Regions from separate parts of the Pararhizobium sp. A13 genome, predicted to be linked through region 2. Evidence: predicted binding sites of a transcription regulator. Region 2 holds the regulator's gene; the other holds the start of a gene.
What was found. The regulator LexA, encoded in region 2, represses DNA repair genes until DNA is damaged. The targets are predictions, from matches to a motif close to TGTTCNNNNTGTGTTCNG.
Positions count from the first base shown of each region.

Region 1 (7,429 bases), on a different replicon from region 2:
TATTCTGAAATACTGCAGCATTCCCCTGAAAACATTGGGGGAATGAAATGCTGAAAGTGTTCTTCGGCGACTCCATCGCTCGACATTGGGATACCATGGAGAATATCTGGCGCTTTCGACATCTGCAGTTTGTCGAGCGGTTTGGGTGGGAGGAGATAAGGCGCGCCGATGGTCGTGAGGTAGACCAGTTCGACACTGATCAAGCAATCCATCTCGCCCTCTTTTCGGGGCCAAAGGTGGTCGGGTATTCACGGCTCCTGCCAACGACTGCGCCTCACCTGCTTTCTGACGTCTACCCACATCTCATGGGCGGCCGCCCCTGGCGACGCGAACATGCAGTTTATGAATGGACCCGGTGTGTCGCGACCCAGGGGGAAATCCGGCTGAACGGAGTCCTGGCTTCACACATTCTGATGACAGGTGTGATGGAGTTTTGCCTCACCGCCGGCATTGAGGCACTGATCGTTGAAACGCATCCAAAACTGGTCAATCTGCTCGTCACCACCGGTTGGGATGTGACCATTCTCAATCAACCATCGGTTCTGGAAGAGAAATTGGTAGTCCCTATCGAGGCGAGGCCGTCAGCGGCAGGCCTGATACTGCATCAGCGCATTTACTCGATGCATGGCAGCACTCTCGCCATTGCATTGGACACGCCAAATCCAGTCAGGCCCGATGAAAATTTGAAAAGACTGCCATTCCTTGCTCGAGGTGAGGCACGGGCAATTGATGGTCATCCCACAAACAAGGCATTCGGCTGAAGGAGGAAATTATGGGCCAGATTCAGAAAGTGCATGCCACCGATAGGACTGGATACATCAGCGACTATGTCGCCAACATCATGAATGATTTGGAGGCGACGATCCAGGTCATCACAGACCGCAAACCCACCCCAAAGGCGGCCGAATTGCTGTACCTCATCGGCATGGTCAAGCTCGCGGCTTATGACGCCCAGGGAATAACTCCACTGCCGGACTTCAAGATCGGCGCGACCGCGCTCACGCCGCGCCTAAGTTCAGAACTCGACGACTGTACCGTCCTTGTCTGTTTCCCTTGGAACTGGGCATACGACGCTGTTGAAGGCGAAAGCTGACCGGCCGTAGAAATAGCACGTCAAGCGTCGCGCCCGATGCGCGCGTCGCTTGAGATCCGTCCCCCCGTTCAGACCATTAGGTCACCCGCCTGCAGCGCCACCGCGTCATCGATGTGATCCGGAGAACCTCACAGGACTGCCTAAGCGAAGGTAGCGTGGATGGCGTCTACCCTCCATTGCCATCTGGTTTCGGCGCGGCGACCGCGTCACGTCGTGGAAACGCGAAGGGCGCTCGACCCTTTCGGGGAGAGCCCTTCGTAAACCCGGACAGCGTTGCACGCGCGACCGTAGTGCTGCAGCAAGGCGTCAAGACGGGTGATGGCCCTTAGATGTGCTGCGACGTGGATGTGGTTACCCTGTGGGCGAAGTACCTGGTTCCGAGAGGAGAGGTCTTTAATAACTAGGATCGAGGCATCGAACAGCCGTCGAAAGTGCGGCTCACGTCTTTTCAAAGGTAGTGATAGGTGCTAGTTCTTCCTTTGTTCTTACTGACGGAGGGACGAGGTCGCGGACGCTGATAGAGGGCTTTCCCCGGTAATCGCTTCGCTTCTGTACGGCGAGAACCGACAGCACATTGGGGGGCAAGGCTTGGTCGCGACCTACCTGGAAAAACTGAATAATCAGCAGCGCAGTGCTGTCATGCACGGGGTGACGCATGTCGGTAGCCACGTCGCGTCCCCTCTCCTGATCATTGCGGGTGCCGGTTCGGGAAAGACCAATACGCTGGCACACCGCGTGGCTCACCTTATCGTCAATGGTGCCGATCCTCGTCGCATCTTGCTGATGACGTTCTCTCGTCGCGCGGCCGCCGAGATGTCGAGAAGGGTCGAGCGCATCTGTCGCCAGGTTCTGGGAGCGAACGCCGCAGTCATGACCGATGCGCTTGCCTGGGCCGGGACGTTCCATGGAATCGGAGCGCGTCTTCTTCGGATCTACGCCGAGCAGATCGGACTCAATGTCGACTTCACCATCCACGACCGCGAAGACTCGGCCGACCTGATGAATCTGTCCCGCCACGAGCTGGGTCTTTCCAAAACAGACAGCCGCTTTCCGACCAAGGGCACATGCCTCTCCATCTACTCTCGCACGGTAAACTCTGAGGCTCCACTCAAAGAGGTGCTTCGCAAGCACTACCCTTGGGTCGCCGGATGGGAAGAGCATTTGAAGCGGCTCTTTGCGGCTTATGTGGACGCCAAACAGGCGCAGAGCGTCTTGGACTACGACGACCTTCTTCTCTACTGGGCACAGATAGTCAGAGACCCCGAGCTCGCCGAGGACATCGGCGACCGCTTCGACCACGTGCTGGTGGATGAATATCAGGACACCAATCGCCTGCAGTCCTCGGTCCTGTTGGCCTTGAAGCCGGGCGGCCGCGGCCTGACCGTCGTCGGTGACGATGCGCAGTCCATCTATTCGTTCCGTGCAGCCACTGTTCGAAACATCCTCGATTTCCCGAAGGAGTTCAGTCCCGCCGCGGAGGTCATCACCCTCGATCGAAACTATCGTTCGACCCAGCCGATCCTTGCTGCCGCCAATGGCGTTATCGACCTGGCGCGCGAGCGCTTCACCAAGAACCTCTGGACCGACAGACAGTCGGCGGAGCGGCCGAAGCTGTTGACAGTCAAGGATGAGAACGACCAGGCGAACTACATCGTCGAACAAGTGCTGGAGAACCGCGAAGCCGGCATGACGCTCAAGCAGCAGGCTGTCCTCTTCCGCGCCTCGAGCCATAGCGGCCCGCTGGAAGTGGAACTGACGCGCCGAAACATCCCATTCGTCAAATTCGGTGGCCTCAAGTTCCTGGACAGCGCCCATGTAAAAGACATGCTAGCAATTCTGAGGTTCGCTCAAAACCCGCGCGACCGCGTCGCCGGCTTTCGGCTGCTACAGTTTCTACCCGGCGTCGGACCCCAGACGGCTGCCAGGATTCTCGATGCGATTGCCACAGACCCCGAGCCTTTGATGGCGCTTCTGGAAATTCCAGCTCCGCCACGCGCTGGTGACGATTGGCAGTCTTTGGCGAAGCTTCTTGTGGGTCTAGGAAAAGCCAATGCCGGCTGGCCCGCCGAAATCACTCAGGCGCGCGAGTGGTACGAACCCCACTTTGACCGAATCCATGAGGATGCCGAGACACGAAAGGCGGACCTGCTTCAGCTTGAGCAAATTGCGGCGGGATATCCGAGCCGGGAGCGTTTCCTCACCGAGTTGACCTTGGATCCGCCGGACGCCACGAGTGATCAGGCAGGCGTGCCGCTCCTCGATGAGGACTATCTCATTCTTTCCACTATCCATTCCGCCAAAGGGCAGGAATGGCGGTCCGTTTTTATGCTGAACGTCGTCGACGGGTGCATCCCCTCTGATCTCGGAACCGGCACCACGGATGACATCGAGGAAGAGCGCCGGCTGCTCTACGTCGGCATGACGCGGGCGAAAGACAGCCTGACGCTGGTCACGCCCCAACGGTTCTTCACGGGCGGCCAGAACGCGCAGGGTGACCGCCACGTGTATGCGTCGCGAACCCGCTTCATTCCAGCGACACTTCTTCAGTTCTTCGAAACGGCAACGTGGCCCGTTGTGAACGCCGCCGCCGCCGAACGGAGTGCCCGACAGATCCGTATCGATGTCGCCGCAAGGATGCGGACGATGTGGAAATAGTCCGATGGCGGGTGCCGCACGGATATCTCTGAAACACGGCGAGCCGCCTACGGATCCTTCAGAACTTCCCCGGCAGCGCAAGATGATATTGTTTTTGCTTGATTAATTTCAGTCGCGAAAACCTGAGCAATGGCGATCCTGACAAAAGAGGGATAGAAAACAGGACACCGTGGATGGGTGATCAGGCACCCCGCTCCTCCGTTGCTGCGTTCAAAACGCGCCGTTCGGATCTGGCGCATGGATTTGCGCACCGCATCGGATGCCCGGCTGGCATCCTCCGTCAAGTGCCAGCGGTCAGCGACTGTTGCCGTATCGAGGCACTGTCGCGAACGTGTGGATAGAGGCGCCATGCTGCCGCAATGTCCGCGCTTTCTCAAGCGACTGACGATGATATCAGGAATTCAGCGCACTGTTCAGATCATGCAGCCCGACCATCAGCATCATGGGGTCGGACGGCGAAGGCAGAAAACCGACCGCCTCGTAGAAGGCTCGCGCATCATCGGAAATCGCATGCACCAGCACGCCGCGGATACCGAGGATTTCAGCGGCATGGAGCAGACGCAGGCCCGCATCGCGCACCAATGCCCTGCCGAGACCGCACCCCTGATAGGTCTGGTCGATGGCGAGGCGGCCGAGAACGGCAACCGGAATCGGATCGGGCATGTTGCGCCGTAAACGGCCAGGTGCTTCCGGCTGCTTTACCGCGCCGGAGGCGAGCGCATAATAGGCGATCACGCGGTTGCCCTCGCACACGACGAATGTGCGCGATGCGCCGCCTGCCTGATTGGCGCGGGCGCGGCGACGCAGCCAATCGTCCAGTTCAGGAACGCCGGCATTGAATTCCGCCAGCTCGTGATGGTCGGCCAGCGGTGTCGGTGCGCTGAGGGTCACGCCTCATCCCACGGCGCTTTGGTCGTCATAGTGCGTTTCAGGCGCTCATTTGGTTGCGCAGGTGCATCGAGGCGGGCAAGGTACTCGGCATAGATTTCGGAGCTAACCGTGAATATGGTCCGGTCGAGCAGCACTTCCTCGGCGCGGCGCTCGGAAGCCTCCAGCATGAAATCCGTGCGCGTCTTTCCAAGCACCTCGGCCGCACGGTCGATCAGGTTGCGGGTCGCCGGCTTGATGCGGATATTCAGCGGCACGCTTGCGTCCGGGCTTTTACTGGTGTTCGATATGGGCATGGGAAACTCCTATCTTCAACCGATATATAGCGTAACGACATCTTCGTTACAAGCAGCATCGTAATGATGGTGTCGTTACGTGGGCCCTGCCCCTTCTCAAACGGAAACGATATCCTTGACGCAGCGTCCGGACTTCTGGCGACCGTTTATCCGTTCAAACGATCGGTACGCATGGATTGAACTCCGCGCCATCACCATGCGAAAAGGCCAGTATAAGTGATAGCGTCCTTTATCATACATAGGGTGGACATGCGGTTAGATGAACTTGGGCCTGGCTTGAAGGGCAGGCATTGTTGATCACGTCACCTCAGTTTGGTGGCGTGCACTCCATGCGAGTTCTAAGCCGGAAGGCCTCCGCATTGTGCTCTATCGAGCCATCTTCCCGATCTCTCGTCAGCCAGTCTTCGCCATGTTGTCCAAGAGGATGTGTGGTCGCTTTTTCACCGCGGAAAGTACGACACGGCTGTATTTGGGGTCAGTTCCGGTTGGGGGCGAAATGACACTCCAAGGACCGTGACGGTTCATCACCTTGAGTTCGTTGTATCAACATCGTCGGGAATTTCGCCTCACCGGGAATACGAAATCTCCAACCTGCACCCTGAGAAGATCGATTTCCGTTAGGTGGCGACGCCGCGGCGTGCATTTGCCTCAAGCGCACTGGACCAGACGTTCGCGGCACGCCTTGTCTGGCTGTGTGGCATTCGTTCTGTTATCTGTCGTTCAAAATGGCTTGGCGGCCTTCGAAAACTGGGAGCAATCGCTTAAGTTGACTTCATTTTTCGCCGTCTCGGCCGGGGCAAAATGCAAGGAACTGCCGAAAAAAGGCAAGGTATGAAGACTCAAATCGATGTCGCTAAAGCGACTGGGGTTTCGCTGAAGACTGTGTCCAGGGTGGTCAACGGAGATACTTCGGTAAAGCCGAGAACGCGCGCGAAGGTCGAAAAGGCCATGCGCGATCTTGGTTATGAGCCCAATATCGCAGCGCAGGTCATGCGAAGCAAGAAAAGCAACGTGATCGGCTTTCTTGCGGACGGCGTTGCGATGTCGAACTCCTCGATCGACCTCATTCGTGGCGCGCAGGACATGGCCTGGGAACTCGGCAAGCAGATGATGCTTTTCAATATCGATGCCGGTGGTCAAGCCAAAGCCATGGCGGAAACGCAACTGCGCCAGTTTCGCGCCGAAGCGGTGATCTATGCGACGGTCTATCATCGGCCGATCAGCATCTCCTCGGCAACGCCGCGCATCATGCTAAATTGTTACGATCCGGCGGGACAGCATCCGGCGTTTGTGCCCGACGACCAACAAATGGCTCTGGATTTGATGCGGCGCGTCTTCGCAAAGGGTTATTCGCGCCCCTTCTTCTTGAATCTCTCAGACGATCACGACGCTGCGATCCTGCGCCGGCAGGGATATCTGCAAGCAGGACGCGAGCGGGGACTAGATCTCTCGGGGCGCGTAGCTCCGGCTCTGGAGAGGACGGAGAGTGGACATGTATTCGTTATCGATGAAGTGCTAACGCCACTTTTGTCGGGGGAGCGGCCCGACATCCTGATCTGCGGACAGGATCTCATGGCGATTGATGTCTATCTCTTGCTGGAACACGCGGGCCTGCGCGTCGGTCGCGATATCGGTGTTGCCAGCTTTGACGATCAGATATTAGTCACCCATCACCTGCGGCCGGGTCTGTCGACCGTGGCTTTGCCCTACTATGAGATGGGCAGGACTGCGATGGAAGCAGCTTGCGCGGAAACCCCTCCGCCACCGGTCATCACCCGGGTACCCGGCACCTTCATCTCCAGGGTGTCGTTCTAGGCTCCGAGGCATCCCAAAATCGAGTTGCGCCCGTATTGACAACGTAAGTCATTTCCCTTTAAGTCCCATAATGTCTTACGTTGTCTTTGACGTAGGATGGCGTCAGCGGAGTGGCGCTGACGAGATCTCGGGGAGGACGACATGAAATGTTTTAATCTGACCGCTACCGCATTGGTGGCATTTCTCACCACGTCTGCATCTTACGCCAAGGAATTGACCGCATGGGTTATCGATGGCGACGCGGAAAAGGGGTATTTCGCTCAGCTCGAGAACGCTTTCAATGCGTCCAACAAGGACGGACTGACCGTCCGCCTCGTGCCGGTTCCGGGCTACAATGAAGCTGTCCAAGCTGCCACGATGTCGGCCGGCTTGCCCGATGTTATCATGCTGGACGGTCCGAACATGGCATCGATGGTCTGGGCCGGAACGATCCGGCCGTTGGATCCGATGCTGGAGCCGACGATACTTGACGATCTGATGCCGGCGGTCCGGGCTCAGGGCACTTACAGTCCGGACGGCAAGGTTTATTTCGTCAGCCCATATGACAGTTCGGTTCTTCTCTGGGGCAATAAGGCCATCCTCGACGCAGCTGGAATCCAGATCCCAAAGGCGATCAAGGAAGCCTGGACTGCCGAACAATTCGAGCAGGTACTGGCGACCCTCAAGAAGCAGCCCGGCATTG
Region 1 is NZ_CP149511.1:532,165-539,593, reverse strand. It holds gene WI754_RS24080 (acyl-homoserine-lactone synthase) at 48-761, shown strand; gene WI754_RS24075 (hypothetical protein) at 773-1,093, shown strand; gene WI754_RS24070 (ATP-dependent helicase) at 1,682-3,748, shown strand; gene WI754_RS24065 (GNAT family N-acetyltransferase) at 4,142-4,639, opposite strand; gene WI754_RS24060 (DUF1778 domain-containing protein) at 4,636-4,932, opposite strand; gene WI754_RS24055 (LacI family DNA-binding transcriptional regulator) at 5,881-6,747, shown strand; gene WI754_RS24050 (extracellular solute-binding protein) at 6,889-7,429, shown strand, end outside.
Region 1: WI754_RS24070 (ATP-dependent helicase) is a predicted target of LexA. The motif match lies at 1,563-1,580, and genes of this name have one in related genera.

Region 2 (7,429 bases):
GCGGCCGTGTCACTGTTGGGCCTGAGGCTGGATGAGACCGGTGCGGCGAAGAAACTGGCAGCCCGCGTCTGGAATGCGCCGGATGATTGCAAGGCCGATTGTGAATGCTTCTACTACCATTGACCACCAGCTGCATTCCGCACGCAAACTCTCCCTCGCTTCGTCGCCATTGATTGGGCTTTGCGAATGGCGTGGCTTATCTCCAGCCGGATTGCTTCGTCGCCGGTGGTTGTGCGTTGCCTTGCGGCGCATATAAAACGCACCTCTGCCAATTATCGCGAACGTCGGAATTGTTCTCTTCAACGCATCGAAAAGTGCGTCATCGGCTGCTGGTCAGTGAGAACATCATGCCCATGTCCGCAATGAAACAAGGTTGCCGACATGGTTGAAGCGGCGACCCTATCCAATTGCGAATATTGTGGAAAATTTTGGAGGCCTCGCCCGGAATTGAACCGGGGTACAAGGATTTGCAGGCTTTCACCTGCAATTGTTTCAAAAGGCTTTTCTGCTTTCATGTCGCGTTCATGTTGCAGTCAGTGACGACAGCCACGCTTGAATGAGAGCAGTGCCAGCGATGGCATCAGCTAGGGAGACTACGTCGCCTTCGGCCTTGGGTATGACCATTGCGCAGTTCAAGAAACTCTCCCCTGAAAAGCAGGAGGAGACCAGGCAAGCCTATTGGAGACTCGTATCGCCCTCGAATGGCTCGCGGCCCGATCAGCCGGCTACACCATCCCGCCCAGGCCTGCCTCGCACCTATGAGCGGCTTTCGGAGGCGAGAATGATCGAGCTCGGCCGGGAACTCCTCGCCATCAAGGCGAAGCTGCCTCAAGGGCATTTCATGCCATGGGTGAAGGAGAAGAGCGGCATCAGCTATACGGCCGCGCAGCGGTTCATGCGAGCGGCGAAGGACGCAGACACAGCGGTCCCAGTCGGCGGTTGAATGCGCGTCTGTGGGCTGCGGATCGCTCGTCACATGACACGGCCATCCATCATTTCTTGATCACGATTTTCGACTGCCGTAACGGCAAGCTCCTTGGACTCCGCATAACCTTGTTGGACGTCAAACTGTGGCCCACCGACATTTGACCACCTCCACGATCCTTCGGTTTCCAGTCGTCCCTCTAGCGTCACTCTGCCGATCATTCGTTCGCCTTCGTAGCCAACGAAATCCTGATTAGGCGAGAAATACAATGCGATCCAAAAATATTCATGTGGTGCAGAATCCGGAGGCATCGCCAGTCACTCCTTCGCGTGTGCAAGGTTTGCAGTTGCCCCAATTGTGCCCGTTGACGGCCTGCAGGATGCGCCCCGTTTCGAGAAAAGGAAAGCCGATACTTACGCCTGTGGGATCTAATTCCTTGGCTGCCGTCGATTGCGCTCAGCCTTTAGATGTAGATCGCACACAAAACACGCAGACGCCCGCCAAACGGGGTAGGTCACCTGTCGCCATTACAGCGAGCGCACCGAGCAGACTGGCGATTCCGTGTGCTATGATGCGAACAGATTGCGGGAGGCGACGATGGCATACGAAGTCGATATTACTGTCCTGTTCGACGTGATCACGAAATCGGTTCTCGTTGGCTTCCGTGACGAACTCACCACTTTACCGGGTCCGTTCCTCGATCGAAGAGCCGGGATTGCGGCAGGCGAGGCCTACTGTAAGACACTGGGTTGGAAAGACGGAGCCCAATCACCCTGACGTCGCTCCGCTATCTTTCCCGATGGAATAGCTCCATCGCGATCGGGCGCGTGACGAGTTCCTCTTGGTCCGTCACTCCGCTCTGGAACAGTTCAATGAGCTGACTTGCGATCATCTCCGCTTCCAAACTTTCCGGGCGAATACTGAGTTTTTGGCAACGGGCATCGAGCGCGCGCTTCAAAACGTCGATGTCCACGGGATCAAGGAAAAAGTCGAACATGCTTCCACTCCTCAGCGAAACCAAGTGACTGACAAAATATTGGGAGTGCTTTTCGGGTTCGCAAGAGGTAGCGATCGGCAAATCACTGACCCCACGACCCTCTAATCGTGGCGCTGCTTCGCGCCGATACTGTTGAAAAACTCCGACTGGGCATGGCCGCATTGGCGAGTGCACCAATCACAGCGCGACGGTAGGAGCCGATTCGCTGAAGCCCAGGCTCCGACCTCTAGAAAAGGTATTGGGAGGAACAGAAATGACGGGTTCGGCGGAGACGCGCCCTTTCCGACGCGTGCCCCGACGGCTACAGGGGGCGGTGAAGGTCATGGGTTATCTCCCTGCCCGTTTTGAGGGCCGGTTTGCTGCGGGTTAAAATCAGGGGTAGCGCAGGCGTCTGCCGTACTTTAAGGTTTCCTCATGGCAATGGAGGTTGCCTGAGGAGGATTTCATGAACGATCCCATCATTGGATTTTTGGTCGCAGGTGAACTGTCCTGCCTATTCTGGGCGGCTGTGTTCATGTTGGCCGGCTAAATCCCAGCGATAGAACTGCTGATCCTACTTAGCAACGCCCGCAGTGCGCGCCTTTCACCGGAGTTTCCGGTGTGCGCTAAAAAGGCTGAAAGAGGCTGCTCTTCAAATCGCGTCGGCCCCACTTGGGAAGTGCTTGATATCCGTACTTTAAGTTCCCCGGTGGCGGCGTCGAACACCAAGCTCCATGTTTTGATGTTTCCATGGGGCAATCCCGTCTTTCGAAAATCCTTCACAACGATCATTTTGAGGGGGCCCTCATGGTCGCAACATGTTGCATTTCATGTCGCGTGAACTAGCCGAGGGTAGCCGGAAACCGTTGGAAATCAAGGGAACTGGATTGCAACATGATGCGACATGCTGGCATCAAGTCAATTGTCCAGAATCGCCCATAAGGCTTTAATTTCATTGTGGAAAATTTTGGAGGCCTCGCCCGGAATTGAACCGGGGTACAAGGATTTGCAGTCCTCTGCGTCACCACTCCGCCACGAGGCCTCGTAACGATCATCACTTAATCGTGACGGGCGTTTAGACCGATTTCCGTTCCAGTGCAAGACGCCATGATCGAATTCCAGTTTTTTCTCATGGGAGAATCCAGTCTCCCATCCATTGCCGCTTCGGTTCCTCAGGAAATGCCGCGCCTAATGCATGTCGTCCAAAAGTGTGCCGCGGTTTTGGGACAACCACATGCATAAAAACAAAGACCTAAAGCGCAGCGCATGAATCCGTTTTGACGCGATGCGCTTTAGCGGATGTGCCGACGCGCCGGATCATTGCCAAGCCCCCGCTCCCGTCAATTTTCAAAGAAAATCAGCCGTCTGCGTCCGCTGGCGTCCGGATTCGGCTTGCCGCTTAATGGTAACGTCGGATCAGACCGACCAGTTTGCCTTGTATCTTGACTCGGTCGGGGCCGAAAATCCGGGTTTCGTAGGCAGGGTTGGCAGCTTCGAGCGCAATCGATGCACCCTTGCGGCGAAACCGCTTCAGCGTCGCCTCCTCATCGTCCACCAAGGCGACGACAATCTCTCCCGGGCTGGCGCTGTTGGTATTGCGGATGATGACGGTGTCGCCATCGAGAATGCCGGCCTCGATCATCGAATCGCCGCGCACTTCCAGCGCATAATGTTCGCCGCTCCCGACCATCTCGAGCGGCACGGAAATATCGTGCGTATTGTTCTGGATCGCCGAGATCGGCACACCGGCCGCGATTCGCCCCATGACCGGGATAGAAACGGAACTGTTCTCATTGCTGGCCGGTACGGCCTTGGCGGTGGCTGGCGCCGGCGGAGCGCCGCGGCTGCCCTGGATAACGCTCGGCGAAAAACCACGCTTGGGCTGGAGGCTCATGGAATAGGCCTCCGGCAGCTTGATCACTTCAAGCGCGCGCGCCCGGTTGGGCAGACGCCGGATGAAGCCGCGCTCCTCGAGCGCCGTGATCAGCCGGTGAATGCCGGATTTGGAAGCGAGGTCCAGTGCATCCTTCATCTCATCGAAGGACGGCGGCACACCCGATTCCTTCATTCTTTCGTGAATGAACAGAAGCAGTTCCTGTTGCTTGCGGGTCAGCATGAAAGATCACTCCGGATCGAGAAACAAATCAAGAACGAACACTATATGTTCCATATGTGTTCCGCAAGTCCCTAAAATTCGTTGAACTTTTTCAAAGCGCGATTTTATTGGGCTTGTCCCGCCGAAAGCCGGCATTCATCACGCCGCCGCGGAACATTCGCAACCGTCCGGCCGTTTTCCGCTCAGCGGTGTCGAGGCGCGGCAGGGATTGCTGGGCCGACCGGTATTGATGGTTCTGATCGGCAGCCTCGTGCTTGCCCTCATTGCCTGGGGCGGCGTCGAGATGTTCGGCGAAAGCACCGACAATGATGCCGCGACGCAGGTTCAGGAAATCATTCCGGCGGCCAAGGATGCCGTGAAAGCCTTATCCGCCACGACTTGATTGCAGCCCCTCCAGCCCCGGTGAGGCCTTTGCAGATTGGCGCCGGGTTACGACGTCTGCCGCTTGCGCGCCCACCAGACGGAAAGTCTGCGGCGCTGGCGCCGGACGAAGGCGAGGTCATGCGACAGCACGATCAGGCCTAAGGGCACCATCCAGAAGCCCAAAACCGGGAGGAAGCCCAGGATACCGCCAAAGAGCAGCACGGCACCAAGTGCAATGCGCAAGGCCCGCGATTGAGGCAGGCGCAGGCGCCACGACCCGAGAATGAGTTCATGCGCGCGCGCATCGATACCGAATTTTTTCGTTTTCTGCGGTTCTGCCATAAACTCACCTGCTACACGTCCGATGGCGAGCACCACGGAGCGAATTTGCATTGCGGCTCTTCAAGTGCGCCGCTCTCCCCAGATGGGGAGTTCTCCACAGTCAGACAAGATTGTGCACTTTTTTTGAAAAACTGCTTGGCAAATCGGAAAAGCATTTGTATTAGCAGCCTCACTTCTGCAGCGCGCAGATGATCCCTGGTAGCTCAGCGGTAGAGCATTCGACTGTTAATCGACAGGTCGCCGGTTCGAATCCGGCCCGGGGAGCCAGTTTCAAAGGGCTGCACTTAATGGTGCAGCCCTTTTTCGTTGCATATTTTTCAATGATGCGAGACCGGCCAGCCTGCTTAATCGCCTCGACCCTGTTCACAACTGCATTGTCGCCTATACTCTCGGTACTGTTTCGCGCGCATTGCAGCGGGATCGCTGTCCTGTCGTCCGACGATAAGTGCGCCGGGACGAGCTTGGTGCGCCGGCTCTGACGGCACGGGATCACAATGACAGCCGAAAAAGTGTCGCTGACCGGGGAGAAGCAAACTCTCCTCATCACGCTTTACGCGAAGGCCGGGGAAAGCCGCCTGCCGGATTCCCTTCTGCAGGATCGTTTCGCCGCCGAGACCGTCCGCCGGATCGACTATGACTTTTCGCGGCTGAAGGTTGATCGCGACATGATGATCGGCGTGGCGATGCGCGCCCATATTCTCGACGGCTGGACGCGTGACTTCATTGCACGCCATCCCGACGCGACCGTCCTGCATCTCGGCTGCGGGCTGGACAGTCGCATATTCCGCGTCGATCCGGCGCCGAATATCCGCTGGTTCGACGTGGACTATCCCGAGGTTGTCACGCTACACCGAAAACTCTATCCCGAGCGCGACGGGTACAGTCTGATCGGTTCGTCCGTGACGGACCCGAAATGGCTCGCGGATGTGCCCGCCGACCGTCCGACCATCGTCATCGCCGAGGGGCTTTTTCCTTATCTTCCGGCCGACGAGGTCCCGAAGCTGCTGCGGCGGCTCACCGCGCATCTCCCGAGCGGTGAGTTGGTCTTTGATGGCTATAGCCGGCTCGGACTGGAACTCATCAGCTGGCAGCCTTCGGTGCGCGCGACCGGAGCCAGGCTGCATTGGGCGATAAACGATCCGCGCGACCTCGAAAGGCAGGTTCCACGGCTGAAACTGCAAACTGAACTTCCGGCCTATGATCCGGAAGGTTACGATCCGAGGCAGATCGCCAGGCTATCCTGGGCGGCGCGTTTGACGATTCTCGCCTTCGCCGCAGTTCCGGCCCTTGGGCGAATCGGCTGGCTCTTGCGCTTTCGGTTTTGAAACGCTCTGCCCAATATGTGCATGCTCCCGCGGGGCTTGACGCGTCCGGCGGTCTTGCAACCGACGAGCGCGACAATACGTCAATTCCGTTGTACAAAGAACTTCCGCCCTCACCCGCCGGAACCGGAGCCGACAATGCCTGCAACCGACCTGCTGATCGCCTTTCTTGCCACGACCGCGGTCTTTGCCTACATCCCCGGCCCTGCCATGCTTTATGCCGCGGCCCAGACGATCGCACGCGGTCGGTGGTCGGGGCTGATGGCTGCATTGGGCATTCATCTCGGCGGCTATGTCCATGTTTTTGCAGCGGCCGCCGGCTTGTCGATCCTGTTCCACGCCGTGCCGATGCTTTACATGGCCGTGAAATTTGCCGGAGCGGCCTATCTTGTCTGGCTCGGCATTTCGCTGTTTCGTGCCCGGGTGCGAGAGGATGTCGCCCTGCCCGGCATCGAGCCGAAATCCGGCCGGCGCGCCTTTTTCGAAAGCGTCACCGTCGAGGTTCTCAATCCCAAGACGGCGATCTTCTTTGTGGCCTTCCTGCCGCAATTCGCCGATGTTTCCGCCGCTTTCCCCGTCTGGCTGCAGCTTGCCATTCTGGGGACCATCGTCAATCTCATGTTTTCTTCGGCCGACATCGTCTGTGTGCTTCTGGCCGGCGCGGTGATTGGGCGGCTGCGCCGCTCGGGCCAGGCGCAGCGCCTCATGCAGCGCGCCGGCGGTGCAATGCTGATCGGGTTGGGTGCTCATCTTGCCTTTCAGAAGAGCTGATTCTTAAGCGAGAACCGCGTTCGCGAGACTTTTCGCAAGACCTGAAATAAAAAAGCTATGAAAACAATAACGCTTCCCCCGCCCCGATGGCTCGTGATTGTTTGGAGGCACGGATTTTCTCATGAAATCAACGTTGGCGACCCGGCGAAATGAGGTTATTTTGTGTCAGGAGCAATGATTTCCGAGGATCTGTCGTATGAGCACAGCAGACGCCTGTTCTTGCGAGCCGAAGGATGGCGAGCGCCTTTCCGCTGAAAATCTATCACGTATCATCAAGGGGCTGCCCGCCAAGGCGCAACGGGTGCTGCGCGGTCTCGTTCACATGCAGGCCGGCTGCCTGAAACTGACATTGCCGGATAGCCGCAAGGTCGTCGTCAAAGGCAAGACAGAGGGACCTGTCGCCTCGGTTACCCTTCACAACTGGAACATGCCACAACGGGCCCTCAGCGGCGGCACCATCGCCGTTGCCGAAAGCTATATGGACGGTGACTGGGACAGCCCGGATGTCGGCGCCTTCCTCGAACTCTTCCTCGTCAACACCGATGTCGGCCGTAATTTTTCCAATGGCGCCCGCGGGGTGCTGCGGCTGGTCGAAAAACTCCGCCACTGGCTGA
Region 2 is NZ_CP149510.1:3,177,713-3,185,141, forward strand. It holds gene WI754_RS15685 (hypothetical protein) at 1-123, shown strand, start outside; gene WI754_RS15690 (hypothetical protein) at 300-515, opposite strand; gene WI754_RS15695 (DUF3102 domain-containing protein) at 782-943, shown strand; gene WI754_RS15700 (hypothetical protein) at 973-1,236, opposite strand; gene WI754_RS15705 (hypothetical protein) at 1,523-1,702, shown strand; gene WI754_RS15710 (hypothetical protein) at 1,713-1,922, opposite strand; tRNA gene WI754_RS15715 (tRNA-Cys) at 2,870-2,943, opposite strand; gene lexA (transcriptional repressor LexA) at 3,301-4,017, opposite strand; gene WI754_RS15725 (hypothetical protein) at 4,247-4,399, shown strand; gene WI754_RS15730 (hypothetical protein) at 4,447-4,722, opposite strand; tRNA gene WI754_RS15735 (tRNA-Asn) at 4,915-4,989, shown strand; gene WI754_RS15740 (class I SAM-dependent methyltransferase) at 5,217-6,047, shown strand; gene WI754_RS15745 (LysE family translocator) at 6,183-6,815, shown strand; gene WI754_RS15750 (cyclopropane-fatty-acyl-phospholipid synthase family protein) at 7,012-7,429, shown strand, end outside.